4 regions of the Streptomyces sp. NPDC087901 genome follow, and region 3 is predicted to be linked to each of the others. Evidence: riboswitches for the same ligand, from Rfam matches in the RefSeq annotation. Region 3 holds a riboswitch; each other region holds the start of a gene.
What was found. Region 3 has a riboswitch for cyclic di-AMP ahead of ACIOEW_RS08870 (LysM peptidoglycan-binding domain-containing M23 family metallopeptidase). Riboswitches for the same ligand answer to the same signal wherever they lie in the genome.
Positions count from the first base shown of each region.

Region 1: linked by a shared signal. The riboswitch ahead of ACIOEW_RS27760 (C40 family peptidase) and the one ahead of ACIOEW_RS08870 (LysM peptidoglycan-binding domain-containing M23 family metallopeptidase) in region 3 are both predicted to bind cyclic di-AMP.
Region 2: linked by a shared signal. The riboswitch ahead of ACIOEW_RS23615 (transglycosylase family protein) and the one ahead of ACIOEW_RS08870 (LysM peptidoglycan-binding domain-containing M23 family metallopeptidase) in region 3 are both predicted to bind cyclic di-AMP.
Region 4: linked by a shared signal. The riboswitch ahead of ACIOEW_RS13800 (M23 family metallopeptidase) and the one ahead of ACIOEW_RS08870 (LysM peptidoglycan-binding domain-containing M23 family metallopeptidase) in region 3 are both predicted to bind cyclic di-AMP.

Region 1 covers NZ_JBIUUC010000010.1:127,549-132,648, reverse strand. Annotated here, with positions in the region: gene ACIOEW_RS27775 (ATP-binding protein) at 1-232, shown strand, start outside; gene ACIOEW_RS27770 (LysR family transcriptional regulator) at 260-1,177, opposite strand; gene ACIOEW_RS27765 (LysE family translocator) at 1,250-1,897, shown strand; gene ACIOEW_RS27760 (C40 family peptidase) at 1,930-2,403, opposite strand; cyclic di-AMP (ydaO/yuaA leader) riboswitch at 2,407-2,602, opposite strand; gene ACIOEW_RS27755 (hypothetical protein) at 2,903-3,214, opposite strand; gene ACIOEW_RS27750 (ATP-dependent Clp protease proteolytic subunit) at 3,222-3,857, opposite strand; gene ACIOEW_RS27745 (hypothetical protein) at 4,074-4,547, opposite strand; gene ACIOEW_RS27740 (tetratricopeptide repeat protein) at 4,994-5,100, shown strand, end outside.
Region 2 covers NZ_JBIUUC010000007.1:341,472-346,571, forward strand. Annotated here, with positions in the region: gene ACIOEW_RS23600 (nucleoside triphosphate pyrophosphohydrolase) at 1-903, shown strand, start outside; gene ACIOEW_RS23605 (cytochrome P450) at 953-2,266, shown strand; gene ACIOEW_RS23610 (transglycosylase family protein) at 2,372-3,325, shown strand; cyclic di-AMP (ydaO/yuaA leader) riboswitch at 3,627-3,798, shown strand; gene ACIOEW_RS23615 (transglycosylase family protein) at 3,803-4,564, shown strand; gene eno (phosphopyruvate hydratase) at 4,851-5,100, shown strand, end outside.
Region 3 covers NZ_JBIUUC010000002.1:775,521-780,620, reverse strand. Annotated here, with positions in the region: gene ACIOEW_RS08885 (STM4012 family radical SAM protein) at 1-729, shown strand, start outside; gene ACIOEW_RS08880 (STM4011 family radical SAM protein) at 737-1,633, shown strand; gene ACIOEW_RS08875 (SGNH/GDSL hydrolase family protein) at 1,647-2,492, opposite strand; gene ACIOEW_RS08870 (LysM peptidoglycan-binding domain-containing M23 family metallopeptidase) at 2,675-3,622, opposite strand; cyclic di-AMP (ydaO/yuaA leader) riboswitch at 3,628-3,780, opposite strand; gene ACIOEW_RS08865 (tyrosine-protein phosphatase) at 4,257-5,069, shown strand.
Region 4 covers NZ_JBIUUC010000004.1:22,820-27,919, reverse strand. Annotated here, with positions in the region: gene ACIOEW_RS13820 (SHOCT domain-containing protein) at 1-195, opposite strand, end outside; gene ACIOEW_RS13815 (hypothetical protein) at 339-728, opposite strand; tRNA gene ACIOEW_RS13810 (tRNA-Met) at 1,207-1,280, shown strand; gene ACIOEW_RS13805 (PP2C family protein-serine/threonine phosphatase) at 1,492-2,655, shown strand; cyclic di-AMP (ydaO/yuaA leader) riboswitch at 2,929-3,082, shown strand; gene ACIOEW_RS13800 (M23 family metallopeptidase) at 3,094-4,269, shown strand; gene ACIOEW_RS13795 (aldo/keto reductase) at 4,434-5,100, shown strand, end outside.

The DNA of each region.
Region 1 (5,100 bases), on a different contig from region 3:
CGTGGACCTCCGGCTGGAGCGGGAGGAGCAGCTGCGCCTCGGGGTGACGGACAGTCACCCTCGGTGGCCCCAGCGGCTCCCCGCGGCCGTGCAGCAGGACAACGGGCGCGGCATGGTGATCATCCGCGCGCTGGCCAAGGAGTACGGTGGCCGGCTGACCGTCACCCCCACCGCGGACGGCGGGAAGACCGTCTGGATCGCGCTGCCGTGGCACGCGGCCGTCCAGCACTGACTGCCCCGCCGCGCACCCCGGGCACGGTCACAGAGGCGTCGCGGCCCGCCCGAATCCGCTGCGCAGCAAAGCCCGCAGCGTCGCCGCCGCGGCGCTCGCGCGGTCGCCGCGGTGCACCACCGAGATCGTCCGGCGGAACGCGGCCGGCTCCAGTCGCCGTACGGACAGCGGCGTCGGCGACATCGCGGCGACCATCTCGGGTACGACCGCCATGCCGATGCCCGCGCTGACCAGAGCGCACACCAGCGCATAGCCGGGCGACTCGCAGACCACCGCCGGCAGCGCCCCCGCCTCGGCGAGTGCGCTCTCCACCCCGCGGCGCGGCGGATGGGTGGGTGCGCTGCTGATCAGGGGCCGGCCTGCCAGCTCCGTCACCGGGAGCCGCCCGCTGCCGTCGGCCAGGACCTGCCCGACCGCGGTGATCAGCACCAGCTCCTCGATCAGGAGCGGCTCGGACAGGACACCTGACGGCGGCGGCGTCGCAGCGCCGGGCTCGTAGTCATGGGTCAGTGCCAGATCCACCTCGCCGGCTGCCACCGCGGCCACCCCGCCCGGCGGCTCGTACTCGGTGACGGTCAGCTCCACGTCCGGGTGCGCCCGGCGGAACGCGCTCAGCACCGGCGGCAGCAGATGAATGCCCGCCGTGGTGAAAGTGCCGACGCGCAGGCGACCGCCTGAGAGTCCGGCCAGACGAGCCAGTTCATGGCGGGCCTGCTCCATCTCGTCGAGGACCCGCCGGGCGCGTCCGGCGAGCAGTTCGCCCGCTGCCGTCAGCCGGGCGCCTCGGTGATGGCGCACCAGCAGCGCAGCCCCCGCCTCCCGCTCCAGCTTGGCGAGCTGCTGGGAGAGTGCCGGGGCGGTGTAGCCCAGGCGTGCGGCGGCCCGGGTGATCGAACCGGCCTCGGCGACCGCCACCAGCGCCGCGAGGCGCGTCGGGTCGTACATTAAGCGTTCCTTTTGGCAGACCCAGAAGATTGCAAGTACATGCTAAAGGCTCCGGCGGTCCAGGATGGAGCGATGGACGCACAACTGACCGCTTTCGTCGGGGTCGCCGCCGCCATGGTCGCGCTGCCCGGCGCGGACTTCACCGTCGTCGTACGCAACGCCCTCGCCTCGCGCGCGGCGGGGGTGGCGACCGCAGTGGGGGTCGCCGGGGGCCTCCTGGTCCACACCGCGCTCGCCGTCGCCGGTCTGGCCGCCGTGCTGGTGGCGGTGCCCGTGCTGTTCCGGACCGTCCAGCTCCTGGGCGGCGCATACGTGCTCTACCTGGGCATCAGTGCCCTGTACGCGGCCCGGCGACGCGCCGGGCAGGCGGCGGGGCCCGGGCCGGACGAGGGGGATGGTGGGCAGGCCACGATGGGGACAGGCCGCGCACTGCGCCAGGGATTCCTGACCAATGCGCTGAACCCCAAGGCGCCCGTGCTCTTCCTGAGCCTTCTGCCGCAGTTCGTGCCGGCCGGGGCCGCGCCCCTGCCCAGGACGCTGCTGCTCGCCGCGATCGTCGTCCTGATGGCTCTGATCTGGTTCCCGGCCGTGGCGCTCCTGGTGGACCGCCTTGGCCGGTGGCTGCGCCGGCCGCGTACCGCCCGGGCGATCGAGGGCGGCAGCGGCGCGGCACTCACCGCACTGGGGCTGGTCCTGGTGACGGGCCCGCTGCTGCACTGACGCGGGAGCACGGGCCGGGACGGGGAGGGGCTTCAGCGGACCCGTCCGTAGTAGACGCTCTTCGTCCAGATCTTTTCCAGGCGGACCACGGCCCCGGTCTTGGGCGAGTGCCAGATCTTGCCGCTGCCCGCGTAGATGCCCACGTGGTAGATGCTGCGGCCGGAATGGAAGAAGACCAGATCGCCGCGTTGCCGCTTGGAGGACGAGATGTGGCGGGTCTTGTTGTACTGCTGCTGGGCCGTGCGCGGGAGCTTCTTGCCCGCCTTCTTGAACGAGTAGAGCGTCAGGCCGGAACAGTCGAAGCGACTGGGCCCGGTGGCGCCCCACCGGTAGGGCGCTCCCTTCTTCGACGCGGCGATGTTGAGCGCCTTCATCGAATGTGTCGCGGCCTGGGCATCGGTCACGGCGCCGGGAACGAACAACGTGCCGCCTACAGCGGCGAGAGTCATGGCCGAGGCCGTTGTGGCCCGGGCGAGGAGAGACGGGACATGAACCTGCGCAGTCATGCGCAACCCTTCGTCAGCCGCCTGTGAAGGATGACCTGTCGGGTTCGGGCTGGCGAAGTCGCCCGGCCGCAGATGCGGCTTCACCCCGAGGGACAACCGGAGGTCCGGTCGGCCCGTTGTGCTCGGGTCCTCCACTCCTGCCGATCCACTCCTGTCGACCAGGCATCCGGGCGGCGGCAGGACTCGGCGTCCGCCCGGACCGCCCCGCCGCGGTGGCGGGGGCTTGTCGTCCCAGGGATCTTGACTCACCGAGTGCCGGATTTCCGAGGTGAAGCGGCGATATGTGAGGCTCGTCACGACTGGCCCGTTCGGGTGGACAGGTGACCTTTGGGGAAACGGCAGACGCTCGCCGCCCGGTGCCGTACCAGCGACGTAACGGGAGATTTCGCCCATCGTCCACCGTGAAAGCGCAAATTGAGTTGTCCCTCGCGCGAAGTAACGTCTACGCCGAACGAGGGAGAATATTTGGCCGACGCGTCGGGCGTGTCGGTCGAGGAGCTCAGCAACTGGGAGGGGCGGGCGGGATGGTGACCCGCCCGGAGCGCCGTTCGCCGTCGAGTACGCGCAGCGCCCGGGTCAACGTGGCTGCGTGGATCCGTGCTTCACCACGCTCGTGCATCACCGCGAGGGCGTCCCGCAGTGCGGCCGAGTACGAGGCCAGTGCCTGGGCGGCGCGCAGTGCGCCGTAGGTGTCGCCGCCGTGGGCCGGATTGATCCGGCCCACCTGGTCGAGGACTTGCAGGTAGCGGTCGATGAACTCGCCCTCCGCGCGGGTCAGGGCGGGCAGTGGTGCGAACTCCGGTGGCTGCATCGGGGATTCACCGCGCCGGGTGCGGAGACAGCGACAGCGAGCGGTTCTGGACGATGTGGTCGACCAGCCCGTATTCCTTGGCGCCCTCGGCGTCGAGGATGAGGTCGCGCTCGGTGTCGGCGGTGATCTGCTCGACGGGGCGGCCGGTGTGACGGGCCAGCATGCTGCTGAGCGTCTCGCGCATGCGGGCCAGTTCCCTTGCCTCGATCTCCAGGTCGGACGGCTGCCCCTGTACGGGCTCGGCGAGTTCGGGCTGCTGCACCACCACGCGGGCGCCCGGCAGGGCGTGCCGTTTGCCGGGAGCGCCCGCCGCGAGCAGCACGGCCGCGCCGGCCCCCGCTTGGCCGAGGCAGAAGGTCTCCACCTCGCAGGTGAGGAAGGCCATCGTGTCGTAGACGGCGGTCATGGCCCCGAACGTGCCGCCGGGGGAGTTGATGTAGAGCGAGATAGGCCGGTCGGGCGCGTCGTGCTCCAGGTACATGAACTGTGCGACCAGGTCGTTGGCAGCCGTGTCGTCGACGGGGGTGCCGAGGAACACGACCCGTTCGGCCAGCAGCTTGGAGTACGGGTCGAGCGTGCGGGTCCCCTGGGACGTGCGCTCGGTGAACTCGGGCAGTACATGGCGGGCGGCGGGGCGGTGCATGGCGAGGCCTCTCGTCCGGGGTGCGCGAGACCCTGAAGGCACCCGCGCACGCTTCTGTAGAAAATGTACAGGACGTACAGAAGGTTGTGATGGGAGAGAGCCTGGTGATCGGTGCAAAGGCCGAGGACAGAGGCTGTTCTGCTGTTCGCCGAGTGCTGAAATCTCACAAATCTGCCACGACGCCCTCAGCGTCAAGCTGCTTCGTCCTCACCGCAATCACATGGACAAGTGAGGTGTTCCGAGGCGACGCGGAGGTCCTCGGGACTCGGGTGGGCGTACACCCGCTTCGAGGATGGCGTAGATCGTGGCGTTGGCGGCCGGCGTGAGCAGGATGGTGCAAGCGAGGGCGGCGGGCCGTGCGGCCGGGTCCTCACGGGCGATCGCGTCGGGTGCGTAGTCCTTGAGCGCGGCCGCGAGCGGGATGCGCACCAGGCCGGACGGTGCGAGCAAGCCCAGGACCAGGCTGCTGGAGGCGGCCAGGACCAGTGCAGCGATGGCCAGCAGCCAGGTCGTCAGGCGTGGTTCCGGGCGGCGCGAAAGCGGGCCGGCGGCCAGGGCGGCAAGTCCGGGAAGAGCAGTGGCGGGTAGACGGCCAGATGCGTCGCGGCGGCTGCTCCTCTGCTTGTTGGTGCCGAGCAGGCGGCGCAGGAGGTCTTCGTCGTCGGACAGCTCGTCGACGAAGCGGGTCAAGACCGTGTTCCGGATGTGAGACAGATTCAGACGTTTTGCATTACCGCCCAGTCGATACCGACACACGGCACCCCGGAGTGCTCACACCTCACGACTGGATTCGCTGTCAAAGAAGCCGAAACGACTGGACCCACTGTCAAACGCCTCGATTGATGACAAACGACACCACGAGTTGCCTACTCGAACGGTTGATCTGTCTACAACAGGGATGTCACCTAGCCTGGTGAGAGGGGACGTCTTATGATCCGGAGTTCGCCATGATCAATCGGCGAAAGGAAAGCGAAACCACCCTGACATCCCCGCTTCCCGCCCCGAGGCGGATCGCGTGGATTGTGTGGAGCGGTGTGGGAACGCTCGGACTCCTCGGCCTCCTGACGTGGGCAGGCAAGGACCACCCGGCCTGGAGCGGGGGCGGTTGGGGGTGGGCACAGGGGTTCACCGGGTGGGTGGCGCAGATCTTCGGCGGGCTCGGCCGGGTCGTCGACGGCGACGGCCTCGTACCCGGCCAAAGGCTGGGATTCTGGTTTGTCGCCCTGGTTGTCCTCTACTTGTA
Region 2 (5,100 bases), on a different contig from region 3:
TGGCCCGCCTGGCAGACACTGCACGCCGCCGGCCGGGTGCACTGCGGGGAACAGGACCAGCCGCAACTGCCGTATCTGCGCGAGGCGGGCATCACCGTCACGCCCGGTGTGCCCGACGCGCAGGACCTCGTGGACGCGTGCGCCGGCGGCCGGACCGTCGTCGTCCTCACGGGCGGAGAGGGCAACCAGCCGCTGACCGACGGACTGGCCCGGCTGGCCGGCTCGGGACGGGTGCAGATGCCGAACCTGGAGCTGCTGCCCGGTTCGTACGATCTTCCCGGCGCCCGGCTCCTCGATCTCGTCCAGGTCATGGACCGGATCCGGATCGAATGCCCCTGGACCTCGCAGAAGACCCACAAGGGCCTCGCCAAGTACGCCATCGAGGAGGCGTACGAACTCGTCGAGGCGATCGAGGACGGCAACCGCGAGGAACTGCGTGAGGAGCTCGGGGACGTACTGCTCCAGGTCGTCTTCCATGCGCGCATCGCGGAAGAGGATGAGGACGAGCCGTTCTCCGTCGACGACGTCGCGGCCACGCTCGTCGAGAAGCTGATCCACCGCCACCCGCACGTCTTCGGCGACGAGACCGCCGAGACGCCGGAGGACGTCCACGCGCACTGGCTGCGGACGAAGGCGATCGAGAAGCAGCGTGAGTCCGTCACCGACGGGGTGCCGCTCGGCCAGCCCGGCCTGGCGCTCGCCGCGAAGCTGGCAAGCCGGGTCCGTACCGCCGGACTCGACGTGGCGCTCCCAGGGAGCGGGAGTGAGGGCGACGACATCGGCTACCGGCTCCTCGCGCTTGCCGTACGCGCCCAGGAGGACGGCATCGACCCGGAGGCGGCTCTGCGGGCCGCGGGGCGTGCGTACCGGGACGCGATCCGGGCGGCGGAGGGCATCGCGTAGCGGTGGAGGGCCTCGGGCAGGGTCGCAGGGCAGCGGATAACGTCGGGGGGTGAACGACAGCTCCGACCGCATCCCCGCCGGCTGCCCCGCCCACGCGGCCTCCACCGCGCCCGAACTCTTCACGTGGGAGTTCGCCACCGATCCCTACCCCGCCTACGCCTGGCTGCGCGAGCACAGCCCCGTGCACCGCACCACGCTGCCCAGCGGGGTCGAGGCCTGGCTGGTGACGCGGTACGCGGACGCCAGGGCGGCTCTCGCCGACAGCAGGCTGTCCAAGAACCCGGCGCACCACGCCGAGTCCGCGCACGCCAAGGGGAAGACGGGGATCCCGGGTGAGCGCAAGGCGGAGTTGATGACGCATCTGCTGAACATCGACCCGCCCGACCACACCCGGCTGCGCCGCCTCGTGTCCAAGGCGTTCACCCCGCGTCGCATCGCGGAGTTCGCCCCGCGTGTGCAGGAGCTGACCGACCGGCTCATCGACGGTTTCATCGAGAAGGGGGAAGCGGACCTCATCCACGAGTTCGCCTTCCCGCTCCCCATCTACGCGATCTGTGACCTGCTGGGCGTTCCGAGCGAGGACCAGGACGACTTCCGGGACTGGGCGGGGATGATGATCCGCCACGGCGGCGGCCCGCGCGGCGGGGTGGCCCGCTCCGTGAAGAAGATGCGGGGCTATCTCCTCGAACTGATCCACCGCAAGCGCGAGAACCCGGGGGACGACCTGATCTCGGGGCTGATCCGGGCGAGCGACCACGGTGAGCACCTGACGGAGAACGAGGCCGCAGCGATGGCCTTTATCATCCTATTTGCCGGATTTGAGACCACGGTGAATTTGATCGGCAACGGTGTCCACACCCTGTTGGGTCACCCCGAGCAACGTGCGCAGCTCCAGCGTTCCCTGGCCGCGGGGGAGACAGGGCTGTTGGCCACGGGTGTCGAGGAACTGCTGCGGTACGACGGTCCGGTGGAGATGGCGACCTGGCGGTACGCCACCGAGCCGCTGACGATCGGCGGACAGCGGGTGGCCGAGGGCGACCCGGTACTCGTCGTGCTGGCGGCCGCCGACCGGGACCCGGAACGCTTCGGCGGACCGGACACGCTGGACCTCTCACGGCGTGACAATCAGCACCTCGGTTACGGTCACGGGATCCACTACTGCCTGGGAGCGCCGCTCGCCCGGCTGGAGGGGCAGGCCGCCCTCGCCACGCTCCTGAAACGCCTTCCGGACCTGCGACTTGCGGGAGAACCTGCCGATTTGCGGTGGCGTGGTGGGCTCATCATGCGTGGACTGCGCACGCTGCCGGTGGAGTTCACCCCGGGGCCGGTGTCCGGTGAAGGTGACACTCTGTCAACTCTGTGACTTTCACGTGATCTCTGCTGCATCGACTTGTGACACACGTTCGAGTCCCGCTAGGTTCACCGTTCGACTCACCAGTCACTCGTCAGTCACACGGAAGGCATCCCCATGGGCTCCGCGAACGGCAGACACCGTCGCCCTCGGCAGGCACCCGCGATCATCGTCGCCGCAGGCGTGACCGGCTCGGCCATCGCCATCCCGCTGCTCGGTGCGGCAGGTGCGCACGCCGCCGACGCCTCGACCTGGGACCGGGTGGCCGAGTGCGAGAGCGGCGGCATGTGGAGCGCCGACCTCGGCAACGGCTACTACGGCGGCCTGCAGTTCTCGCAGGAGGTCTGGAAGTCGTACGGCGGTGACTCGTACGCGGAGCGCGCGGACCTCGCCAGCCGCTCGCAGCAGATCGCCGTGGCGGAGAAGGTCCTGGAGGACCAGGGCCCGAAGGCATGGCCCAGCTGTGCGGTCATCTCGGGCCTCGTCGTGGACAGTGGCCTGCCGGGTGTCGACCCGGGCAGCGCCGCGTCCGACGACCCCGCCGGCAGCACGGACCCGTCCGAGGGCGGCGACCCCTCCGGGGACACCACCGCGTCGGACGACGCGTCCTCGGACGCGACGACGCCGGCGGACGGGGCCACGGACGACGCGGAGGGCGGGAGCGGGAAGCCGGACGCGTCCGCATCGCCGTCGGCCACGCCCTCCGCCACACCCTCCACGTCGCCCTCGGGTGCTGCCTCCGGCGCCGGGGAGGGCACCTCCGGGGGGCAGGAGAAGGCCGGCAAGCACCGGGGTGCTCCGGCCCCCGAGGGGACCCGGAGCGGCGGCAGCGACCGGGATGCGGGACGGCACGCCTCGCGAGGTGACGGTGACGCACGCGACACCGGTGCCCCGGCATCTGACGGCACGTACACCGTCCGTGCCGGCGACAACCTCTGGTCGATTGCTGATGCACAGAAGCTGCCCGGTGGCTGGACCGGGCTGTATGAGGCCAACAAGGCGGAGGTGGGCTCCGATCCGGACCTCATCCTGCCTGGCCAGAGCCTTGATCTCGGCGTGAAGGCCGAGTGAGAGCGGTCTGATGATCAGCTGAAAACACCCCAAAAGTTAGGGTAGTTAAGAGGCCTATGTCCCACTTTTGACCAAGTGAGACATGGGTCTCTTCGTGTGAACTGGCGTGTCTTGTCCGGGAGGTCCCGCCGCATCCGTTCCCACCTGCGCAAACGGTGCTTCTTCGGATGCAAGGAAGGGCTGTTTCTCCGGTATGTCCATCTTTGGATATGAGGGGTGGGTGTGTTTACGGTCGGAACCGCTCGCACCGCGGGCCCCGTCGACCGTCACGCCGAATCCTGCCGTCGGTCGAAGGGAACAGACGCGTAAAGCGCCGTAGGCAGGAGCGGGGGACCCAGGTAAGCGCCGGGCCCGATCGTCGCAAGACGCATCAGGACCGGCTTGGGGTGAAGTCGTGCGCTAGGACGTGCGACCGGGCAACTCACTTGGCCCGAACCCGACAGCTCACCTCGCAGGCGTCGGTGAGGAGAAGTCTCGATGCTGCTCAACAGCAAGGGCAACAAGCACCGTCGCCCGTCCAAGGCCGTCCGTATCGCCACGCTCGCCGGTGTCGCCGGTGCAGCCATCGCCGTGCCCCTGATGGGTGCCACCGGCGCCTCCGCCGCCTCCGTGTCCACGTGGGACGCCGTCGCCCAGTGCGAGTCCGGTGGCAACTGGTCCATCAACACCGGCAACGGCTACTACGGCGGCCTGCAGTTCTCGCAGTCCAGCTGGGCCGCCGCCGGCGGTACCCAGTACGCGGCCCGCGCCGACCTGGCCACCAAGGCCCAGCAGATCGCCGTCGCCGAGAAGCTCCTCGACCTGCAGGGTCCGGGTGCCTGGGCCTGCGCCGGCGCCGGCAACCTGAGCAACGACGGTGTCGACCCGGGTGTCGACACCGGCTCCTCCGCCACCAAGACCGAGACCGCCCCCAAGGCCGAAGCCGCCCCGAAGCAGGAGTCGGCGCCGGTCCAGCAGGCCGAGCCGAAGAAGGCCGAGCGCACCGAGGCCCCCTCCACCAACCGTTCGGACCGCTCGGCCGCCCCCAAGGCCAAGTCGAAGACCGTCACCACCCCGACCGGCAAGAAGGTCGAGAAGGGTGACGGCGAGTACAAGGTCGTCACCGGTGACTCCCTGAGCAAGATCGCCGCCGACCACAAGGTCAAGGGCGGCTGGGAGCAGCTCTTCAAGCTGAACAAGGACATCGTCACGGACGCCGACCTGATCTACCCGGGTCAGCAGCTCCACCTGACGAAGTAGTCGCGATCTCTCCTCGCTGAATCACTCCGGCCGCCCCGGCCCGGTGCGCATCTTCCCCCCGTGCGTGCCGGGCCGGGGTCGGCCGGTTTCGGCGTGATCGTTCAACTGTTGTAGTTACTCGTCAGTAAAATTCTGGCCCTTTGTCCCGCTGTGCTCGCTCTTGAGTCCTTTTTCGTCCCAGGGGACGGGCGGTCGGCCGGTTGAGGCGGCCCGGCCGGTTAGGCTCTTGTCGCAAGGCCAAAGCGACCCTGCACCACCAGCGTCATATCCCAGAAGGAGATGCCTCGTGCCGTCCATCGACGTCGTCGTAGCCAGGGAAATCCTCGACTCCCGCGGAAACCCCACGGTCGAGGTCGAGGTCGGCCTCGACGACGGCAGCACGGGCCGTGCTGCTGTTCCGTCCGGCGCCTCCACCGGTGCGTTCGAGGCCATTGAGCTTCGTGACGGAGACCCCAACCGCTACCACGGCAAGGGCGTCGAGAAGGCCGTCCTCGCCGTGATCGAGCAGATCGGCCCGGAGCTCGTCGGTTACGACG
Region 3 (5,100 bases):
ATCGACGGCCAGACCGAACGGAGCTGGCGCACCTCACTGGACGCCGCGCTCCGGTGGCGCCCGGAGGAGCTGTACCTCTACCCGCTCTACGTCCGTCCGCTGACCGGCCTGGGCAGGCTCGGGGCCGCCGAGGAGGCCTCGGTGGACGCGGCCTGGGACGAGCAGCGGCTGCGGCTGTACCGGGCCGGCCGCGATCATCTCCTCGCCCACGGCTACGAGCAGGTGTCGATGCGGATGTTCCGCCGCGCCGACGCCCCGCGGACCGACGGCTCCGACGACTACGCCTGCCAGACCGACGGCATGATCGGTCTGGGCTGCGGCGCCCGTTCGTACACCTCCCGGCTGCACTACTCCTTCGACTACGCGGTGGAGATGCGCGAGGTGCGGGCGATCATCGACGGTTACACGGCCACCGAGGACTTCTCGCACGCCGAGGTGGGCCGGTTCACCGACGGGGACGAGGCGCGCCGCCGCCATCTCCTGCAGTCCGTCCTGCAGGCCGAGGGCCTGCGTGTGTCCGAGTACCGCGAGCGCTTCGGCACGGACCCGGACGAGGACTTTCCCGAGGAGCTCGCCCGGTTCGAGGCCCGGGGCTGGCTCGACCGGGACGGGGTCGCCGCCGGCCTGCTGCGCCTGTCGCCCGAGGGGCTCGCCCACTCGGACGCCCTGGGCCCCGACCTCTTCTCCCCTGCCGTACGGGCCGCGATGGCCGCGTACGAGCTGAAGTGAGCCCCGTATGGACCTGACGATTCTCTACCGCGGCCCTCTCGCGTCATGCGACTACGACTGCCCGTACTGTCCGTTCGCCAAGCGGCGCGACAGCCGGGAGCAGCTGCGGGCCGACCGGGCCGCGCTGGAGCGCTTCACCGCGTGGGCGGCGGCGCAGACCGGCGACCGGATCTCGGTGCTCTTCACCCCGTGGGGCGAGGGGCTGGTGCGTTCCTGGTACCGCCGGGCGGTGGTCGAGCTGGCCCGGCTGCCGCACATTCGCCGGGTCGCGATCCAGACGAACCTCAGCGGCCGTACGCAGTGGCTGGCCTCAGCGGGCACCGCGGGCCGCGAGAAGATCGCGCTCTGGTGCACGTACCACCCGGGCCAGACACCGTACGAGCGGTTTCTCGGCCGGTGCGGGGAGCTGGCGTCCCTGGGGATCCGCCACAGCGTGGGTGTCGTCGGGCTGGAGGGTCATCTCGACGAGGCGCGGCGGCTGCGGGCGGCCCTGCCCGATGAGGTCTACCTCTGGGTCAACGCCGCCGAGGGGCAGACCTACACGGACGAGGAGGCGGACCGGTGGACGGCGATCGATCCGCTGTTCCCGTACAGCCGCCATCCGCACCGTTCGGCAGGTCTGCCCTGCCGGACCGGTGAGTCGGTGATCTCGGTGGACGGTGAGGGTACGGTGCGCCGCTGCCATTTCGTCCGCGCCGAGCTCGGCAATCTCTACGACGGCAGCTACCGCACGGCGCTGGGGCCTCGGGCCTGCCCGCTCGCCCTCTGCGACTGCCACATCGGCTATGTGCATCTGGAGACGCTGCCGCTGTACGACGTCTTCGCCGGCGGGGTGCTGGAGCGCATACCGGCGCCGCCGGCCTCGGCCGCCACGGCCGGTACTCCGGGAGCCCGGGGCGACTGAGGACAGCGGACTCTCAGAGCGGCAGCAGGTCGGGCCGCTTGGCCTCCACGTGGTCTCCCGAGGACTCGCCGCGCAGTCGGCGCCCGATCCACGGCACCAGGTACTCGCGTGCCCAGTGGATGTCGTCGCGCCGTACTTCGAGCGTTCCGCGCTGTGCCTGCGGCGGCCATTCCTGGTCGGGGTCGGCGGGCACATCGAGGCCGAGGACCTGGGCGGCGCGCAGCGCGACCCTGGTGTGCCCCTCGGGCGACAGGTGCAGCCGGTCGTTGTCCCAGGCCCGGCGGTCCTGCACCGAACGCAGGGACCAGAGGTCGAGCACCGGGCAGTCGTAGCGGTCGGCGATGGACCGCACATGGGCGGTGTAGGTGGCGATCTTGCCGCGCAGATGGCGCAGCACGGGAACGTCGCGCGTGTCGAAGCCGGTGGTGACCATGACGGTGCCGACCGACCGGGTCAGCTCGGCGACCGCACGCTCGAAGCGCTCGGCCACGTCGTCGGGGTCGGTGCCCGGCCGGATGATGTCGTTGCCGCCGGCGCAGAAGCTCACCAGATCGGGGGCGAGTTCCCTTGCGCGCGGCACCTGCTCCTCGACTATCTGGTCGAGGAGGCGTCCTCGTACGGCGAGATTGGCGTATCTGAAGTTCCCGTGTGCGGGGCCTGCGATGCCCGCCGCCGCTTCGGGGTCCGGGAGCTGGTCCGCGAGGAGTACCGCGAACCGGTCCGCCCAGCCGACGAAGGTTCCGTCCGGGCCGGGGTCACCGACTCCCTCGGTGAAGCTGTCGCCAATCGCCGCGTACGACCCGATGGCGCCCTGTCGGTTGATGACGCCCTGCTGGATGTTGTTCGAATCGTCTGCCACAAGGGCATATCCTGCACCGCCGAATGTGACCTACGCGACCGTATTATGGGGTTGACGGGTGGTGAGATAGACCACCCGGTCAGTTTTTAGTAAAGAGGGAATAAGCAGAGGGACGGTGCGCCGCCGCGCACCGTCCCTCTATGCATTGCTCAGGTCCGGGTCACCGGACCGGTGTTGCTGGATCAGACGTTGATCCCGTGCGAAGCCAGGTACGCGATCGGGTCGATGTCCGAGCCGTACGCGGGGCCCGTGCGGACCTCGAAGTGGAGGTGCGGGCCGGTGGCGTTGCCGGTGGAGCCGGACAGGCCGACCTGCTGGCCCGCGGTCACGGTCTGGCCCGCCGAGACGGAGAGCGAGGACATGTGGCCGTACTGCGAGTAGTGGCCGTCGGCGTGCTTGATGACGACCTCGTTGCCGTACGCGCCGCCCCAGCCGGCCGTGACGACGGTGCCGGAGGTGATCGCCTTCACGCTCGTGCCGGTGGACACGGGGAAGTCGATGCCGGTGTGGCTGCCGCTGGACCAGTTGGCACCGGAGGCGCGGTAGGCGGTGGTGTGGTTGCCCGGAACCGGGTGGACGTAACCGGAGTCGTTGCTCTGGGTCGCCGGGGCCGAGGTCTCCTCGGACGACGAGGCGTCGGAGGAGGAAGAGGAGGAGTTGGAGGCCGTGGCGGCCTTCGTCTCGGTCTTGACCGGAGCCTTGGGCGCGGCCTTCGACGGGGTGGTGGAGCCCGTGGAGGTGGTGGAGGCCTGGCTCGTGGACTTGCCGCCGAGCGTCAGCTTCATGCCCGGGAAGATCAGGCTCGGGTCGTCGCCGACGACCTTGCGGTTGTCCTGGTACAGCTTCTCCCAGCCACCCTTGAGCTTGTGCTCGGCGGCGATCTTCGACAGGTAGTCGCCGGAGACCACGGAGTAGGACGTGGTGCCGGCCTGCTTCTTCGCGACCGGCTTGGCCGGGGTGGCGTGCGCGGCGGCCGACTTCGAGGTGGCGGGAGCGGTCTGCTCCGCGGCGTGGGCACCGGTGGCGCCGAGCAGCGGAAGAGCGATGACGGCTCCACCGGCGCTCGCGGCGACGACGCCACGGGCGATGGTGCTGGACTTGGGACGGCGGTGCTTACCCGATATGGGCATGAAGGTTTTCCTCTCCGGCGCCTACGAGGTGAGCTGTCGGGTTCGGACTGGAGATGTCCGGTCGCGGCTGGCGCGACTTCACCCCGAGCCGGCCGGTTTCCCGGTCGGCGGCTTACCTGGTTCCCCCGCTCCTGCCACGCGGTGAGTGGGTGCGAATTCCGGGCGGCGGCAGGATTAGGCGGTCCGTCCGGATTGACAGTGAACGTAAGCGAGCCGGGACGACAGAAACAAGCCACGGGTTCCACTTCGGATTCCGCTCCGGAAATTCGACACGGAATTCCGGTCACACTCCGTGGATTACGGATCTTGGCTTTCCGCGCGGCGTCCGGAATACCCCACGGCCGCGCAGCCACACACCGTCACGGATATGATCCCGCTCACGAGAGGGTGACCATCTCCCGCACAAACAGGGCATGTTCCATCAAAAGCCTCAATACGGACATGCCTCGCTCATCGGCCGTACCTCGATCGGAGAGCCGCGCACCCCGGCCCCTCCCAGCCGGGCCCGTGGACCGTCGCGCGGCCCCGGAACAGGGGCGCGACCAAGATGATTGCCCGAGGAATCAATGTCGTATCGTCACGAGAGTGGACCCGCAGGCGACACGCGCCGGCGGCAGAGCCTCCAGGAGTGACCGTGACGCAGCAGCTGCCGCAGACCCCGTCGACGGAGCCCGAGCTGGCGGGTGTCCGCAACTTCCGCGACGTGGGCGGGCTGCCCACCTCGGACGGCCGCCGGGTGCGGTACGGGCGGCTCTACCGCAGCGGTCACCTGGCACACGCCACGGCCGAGGACGCCACGTTCCTCTCCGGTCTCGGCCTGCACACCGTCTTCGACTTCCGCAACGACGCCGACCACAAGCTGGACGGCCTCGACATCGAGCTGCCGGGTGTGCGCAATGTGAGCATCCCGCTCACCGACCCGGCGGACGGCACGGAGTTCTGGCGGATGGTGCGCGACGGCAACATCGACGAACTGCGATCGATCCTGGCCGACGGCAAGGGGTCCCACCGCATGATCGCCTCGTACCGCCGGATCATCCTGGACCGCACGGCCGAGCACAGCCGGGTACTGCACGCCCTCGCCGAGGACAGCGTGCCCGCGCTGATGCACTGCGCCGCGGGCAAGGACCGTGCGGGCCTCTCGATCGCGGTGTCCCTGCTCGCCGTCGGTGTCGAGCGCGATGCCATCGAGTCCGACTACCTCAAGTCCAACGACGCGCACCGCCGCTACAAGGTCCGCCGCAGCGACACCTCTCCCACCGGAATGTCCGCCGAGGTGATGGAGCTGCTCAATCCGCTCTTCGGCGCCCACCCCGACTACCTCGCCGCGGCCTTCACCACCATCGACGAGACCTGGGGCAGCACCGACCGGTACCTCGCCGACGGCCTGAAGATCACCCCGCAGACCCGCGAGCGGCTGCGCGAGCGCCTGCTCGACGAGGCCTGACCGGCCGGGCGGCGCCCGCCGCTACGTGGCG
Region 4 (5,100 bases), on a different contig from region 3:
CGCGATGACGTAGATCAGCACGCCCAGATACGGCAGCACCAGGGCCAGGATCAGCCAGCCCGCCTTCGCCCAGCCGCCGAGGTCGTCACTGCGGAAGATGTCCATGATGACCCGGAACAGGAGGAAGAGCCACATGATCCAGAGGAAGAACCAGAGCATGGTCCAGAACAGGTTGAGCAGGGGGTAGTCGTCCATCGGTCCACTCCAGGCGCCGCGTCGAATGACTGAGTCTGAAATCAGTCATATCACCGCATTTATGCATGCGCCCGTTGGGGTTTTCCGTACTCCGCCAAGAGGGGAAAGAGGGGCGGGTGGGGCGATGCGACGCGGTGCGGCGGCTACTTCTCCGATACAGGGGCGGCGGAGACGGGGGCCTCGGCCGGGGCCGTGGCGGTGGAGTGGTCTGCGGGCTCGGCCTGCCGCGGAATCGCGGATGCGGCCCGGGTCTCCGCCGTGCGTGCGGCCGCTGCGGCCTTTCGGCTGTGTATCAGGAGTCCGACGAAGCCGGCGAAGAAACCGCTGAGCAGGCCCGATATCGCGTGGTTGACCGCGTTGAGCGATTCGCTGTCAGGAAGCCCGATGACCGCGTAGTTCACGCCCGCGCTCATCACGGCCCCCACCAGCCCGCCGATGACACCGCCGATGGCGGCTCCGCGTACGGGTGAGGGAGGCGTGGCCGAGGTGGCCGGAGTGGTGGGAGCGGGGGCAGAGGTGAGTGGTGCGGTCATCGTCGGGGGCCCTCCAGGCAGGCTGCGATGAGAGACCGGGAGCGGCCTGACGGGCGCGGCGACATGCACGCTCCGGGGCCTGCTCGCACGGGCAGCCCACCGGTCCGCGGGATGCAGCAGTCACCTTGCGGCAGAACACGTGTTCCTTGCAACACCTTCTCGTTTTCAACACTTTGACGGCATGGTGGAGAGCGTCTGCGGGGACGGAGCGTTTCCCGGCCGCCAAGGAGGCTGTGGGGGTGGTTTGTTCAGTTCTACCGCCGTCGAACTGCCGCCCCTGCCGCGTGGTTGGGGCGGGGCTGGGCGTCGCTGCGGGCGTACCTGCGGGCGGTCGGTGCGGGCAGAGGGCTGCCATTGGTCGGTGGGGTGCCCGTCGGGCGGCTGTGCGGTCGTCGGGCCGGGTGGGGTGCCGTCTGCGGGGTGTGGGCGCCGAGTGGTCATGAGCGTCCCGAACATGCCGTAGAGTTGTGTTTACCGACGCGGGGTGGAGCAGCTCGGTAGCTCGCTGGGCTCATAACCCAGAGGTCGCAGGTTCAAATCCTGTCCCCGCTACTGAAGAATCAGGCCCGGCATGCATACAGCGTGCCGGGCCTGATTCGTTCGTACGCCGTCGGCCCGCCGGGTCGCTCGGTGTGAGCCGCGTTTACGCGTACGTACCCCCATTGGCCGACGAGGAGTCGCTCCGCGACCCTGCTCCGGGAAGCCTGGGGTGGTACGCGGTACCGTCCGCGGCCGTGGGGTGCACCGGGCAGGAGACCAGCAGGTGGGGAAGCGGGAGAAGCGGCGGAAGAGGCGTGCAGGCGGGGTGCGGACCCGCCGGTTCGTCCGGGCGCTGCCTGCGCTGATGATCGCCGGGGGCGTGCTGTTCGACGCCCTCACCCCGCCCGCCTTCACGGCCATCCCGTTGTTCGCGGCGGCCCCGCTCATCGCCGCGCCGTTCTTCTCGCTGACCAGCACCATCCGTACCGGCGCTGCCGCGCTGCTGGCGGTCGTCGCGCTACGGATCTTCAACGGCAACCTGCTCCAGGTGGTGCCCTCCATCGAACTGCTCACCGTCCTCACCGTCTCCGTCCTCGCTGTCGTGATCAACGGGGTCGTGCGGCGCAGCAACGAGCAGCTGGCTTCGGCCCGTGTCATCGCGGAGACCGCCATGCGGGCGGTGCTGCCGACGCCGTCCGACCGGATCGGCGGGCTGTATGTCGCCGCGCGGTACGAGGCGGCGCAGGCGGACGAGTTCGTCGGCGGCGACCTGTTCTCGGTCACGAACACCCCGCAGGGGGTGCGGCTGGTGGTCGGGGACGTGCGCGGCAAGGGGCTGGACGCCGTGGAGGCGGTGGCGGTGATCATCGGGGCGTTCCGGGAGGCGGCCGAGCAGGAGGAGTCGCTGGAGGGTGTGGCGCAGCGGCTGGAGCGTGCGCTGGAGCGCGAGTCGAACACGCGCGGCGGCCTCGATGCGGTGGAGGGGTTCGTCACCGCCGTGCTGGCGGAGATCCCGCCGGGTGCCTCCGTGGTGCGGATCGTCAACCGCGGGCACCCCGAGCCGCTGCTGCTGCACACGGACGGGGCGCTGGAGGTGCTCGGGCCTTCGGTGCCGGCGCTGCCGCTGGGGATGGCCCTGGGGGAGTGGCCGGACCTGGCCGACGAGTGGGAGCTGCCCGCCGGGGCGACGCTCCTTCTCTACACGGACGGCCTCTCCGAGGCTCGTGACGTCGAAGGGGTCTTCTACGACCCCGCCGAGCGGCTGCGGGGCCGGATCTTCCCGGGGCCCGAGGAGCTGCTGTCCGCGCTGACCGATGACGTGCGGCTGCACACGGGCGGTGAGTCGACGGACGATATGGCGCTGCTCGCGGTCGGCCGGCCGGCCGAGGGCCAGCCCGACCGGCGCAGGACCGTGAAGATCGTCGGCCTGGGGGATGGCGGCGGGTGAGCCCGGTTCCGGGGCCGGGTGCGGTGGGAGCGGTTGGCCGCGATACCACCGTCCGTAACCGAAGGGCACCCCTCCGCATAACATTTGACGCAACGTCAGAAAGCGGGTAGTGGCTGAGAGGTGATCAACTCGTCCGTTTCCACCCGGTTGTGTCCCGTAAAGTCCAGGCCAAGGGCCTGAACGATCAGTGGGAACAGCTTGGAATCGGACCCTGGTGTCTATTAACGTTCGATAACGCAGTGCGGTTGTCCCAGCCGTCGTCAGTGGCGGCACCGTACGCGAGCGCCGAATCCCGCAAGGGAACCGGGGAACCACCTACATGGGGTGAATCGGGCATCTCTGTCTTGTGATGAGACGGAGGAACCCGTAGGAGACCTTCCTGCTCCGAACCCGTCAGCTAACCCGGTAGGCGAGAAGGAAGGAAAGGAGTGCGCCCCCGTGGCGTCCAACAAGCCTGCCCCCGAAGCTCCCTCCCGGTTCGTGTCCGAGTACGGCGATGACTTCGCGACCCGGCCCGGCACCTTTGTCGGTGCGGAGCACGAGGCCCCCTACGCGACCGATTACGGGACCGATCGGGGCAGTGGCTTCGGAAACGACTTCCGCGCCGACGACTCCGGGCCCGACAGGACCTGGGAGGAATGGAATCCCACCGAGGACTCCGTCCGTCCCGTGCGCGGCAAGCACCGCGTCGCCAAGCAGCGCAACGGTCTGGCCCGCAGCTCCACCGTCCTCGGCGTCGGCGTCATCGCGGCCGTCGGTGCGGGTGGCATGGCCACCGCCCAGAGCAAGCCGCCGGTCTCCATCTCTCTTCCCGATTCCATCTCGGACAATCTCCCCGACGCCAAGTCCCTCCCGGGCGTCGGCGCACTGTTCTCGGGCGAATCCGAATCCGAGTCCGCGGCGGAGAAGTCCGTGGCCGAGGTCGCCTCCGCCCCGCTGACGACCGCCGGCATCACCACCGCCGAGGCCGAGCAGGGCACCACCGACGCGGGTGAGGCCCTCCGCGCCCGCATCCTCCAGCAGGCCGAGCAGCAGCAGGACGCCGCCGACGCCGAGGTCAAGGCCGCCGCCGAGAAGGCCGCAGCCGAGAAGGCCGCCGCGGAGGCGAAGAAGCAGCAGGACGCCGCCGAGGCCAAGGTCGCCGCAGAGAAGAAGAAGGCGGCGGAGGAGGCGGCGAAGAAGGCGGAGGCCCTGCGGCTCGCCAAGCTCGCCGCCAGCTACGCCATCCCCACCTCCTCGTACACGATCACCTCGACCTTCGGCGAGGCCGGATCGATGTGGTCATCCGGCTACCACACGGGCCTCGACTTCGCGGCGCCCACCGGTACGCCGATCAAGGCGATCCACACCGGCACGGTCACGTCGGCCGGCTACTCCGGTTCCTACGGCTACCGCACGGTCCTGGAGCTGGAGGACGGCACGGAGCTGTGGTTCTGCCACCAGTCCTCGATGGATGTCAGCATCGGCCAGAAGGTCACGACCGGCGACACCATCGGACGCGTCGGCGCCACCGGCAACGTGACCGGCCCGCACCTCCACCTCGAGGTCCACACCCCGGACGGCACCGGCATCGACCCGATGACCTGGCTCCGCGCCCGGGGCCTGACGGTCTGAGACCGTTCGCCCCCGCCGGTTCCCCGGCCTGTGAAACCCCGGCAGCCCTGACGCTCACCCCCGACGTCAGGGCTGCCGGTCTGTTTCCACGGACGTACCGTCGTCATCGGTATAGCTGTACGGGTCATGGAATAGCGGACCAGGCGGAACGGGTTGTTCCCTCTATGACTTCTCTCCGCAAGCTCGGCTCCTCCGGCCTTCAGGTCTTCCCGCTCGCCCTCGGGGGCAACGTCTTCGGCTGGACCGCCGACGAGGCGCAGTCCTTCGCCGTTCTCGACGCGTACGCGGCGGCCGGCGGCAACTTCGTCGACACCGCCGACTCCTACTCGGCCTGGGTCCCCGGTAACGAGGGCGGCGAGTCGGAAACCCTCATCGGCAAGTGGCTCGCCGCACGCGGCAACCGTTCCGACATCGTCGTGGCCACCAAGGTCGGCGCCCACCCCGCGTACAAGGGGCTCTCCGCCACCACCATCAAGGCTGCCGCCGAGGAGTCGCTGCGCCGGCTCGGCACCGGCCACATCGACCTCTACTACACGCACTTCGACGACGAGACGGTCCCGGTCGAGGAGATCATCACCGCCCTCGACCAGCTGGTGAAGGACGGCAAGGTCCGCGAGATCGCCGCTTCCAACATCAGCCCCCAGCGGCTGCGCGCCTCGCTGGACTTCTCGGAGCGCGAGGGGCTCGCCCGGTACGTGGCGCTGCAGCCCCACTACAACCTTGTCTCCCGGGACACTTACGAGGGCGAGCTCCAGGACACCGCCGCCGGTGCCGGGCTCGCGGCCGTCCCGTACTTCGCCCTCGCCTCCGGGTTCCTCACCGGCAAGTACC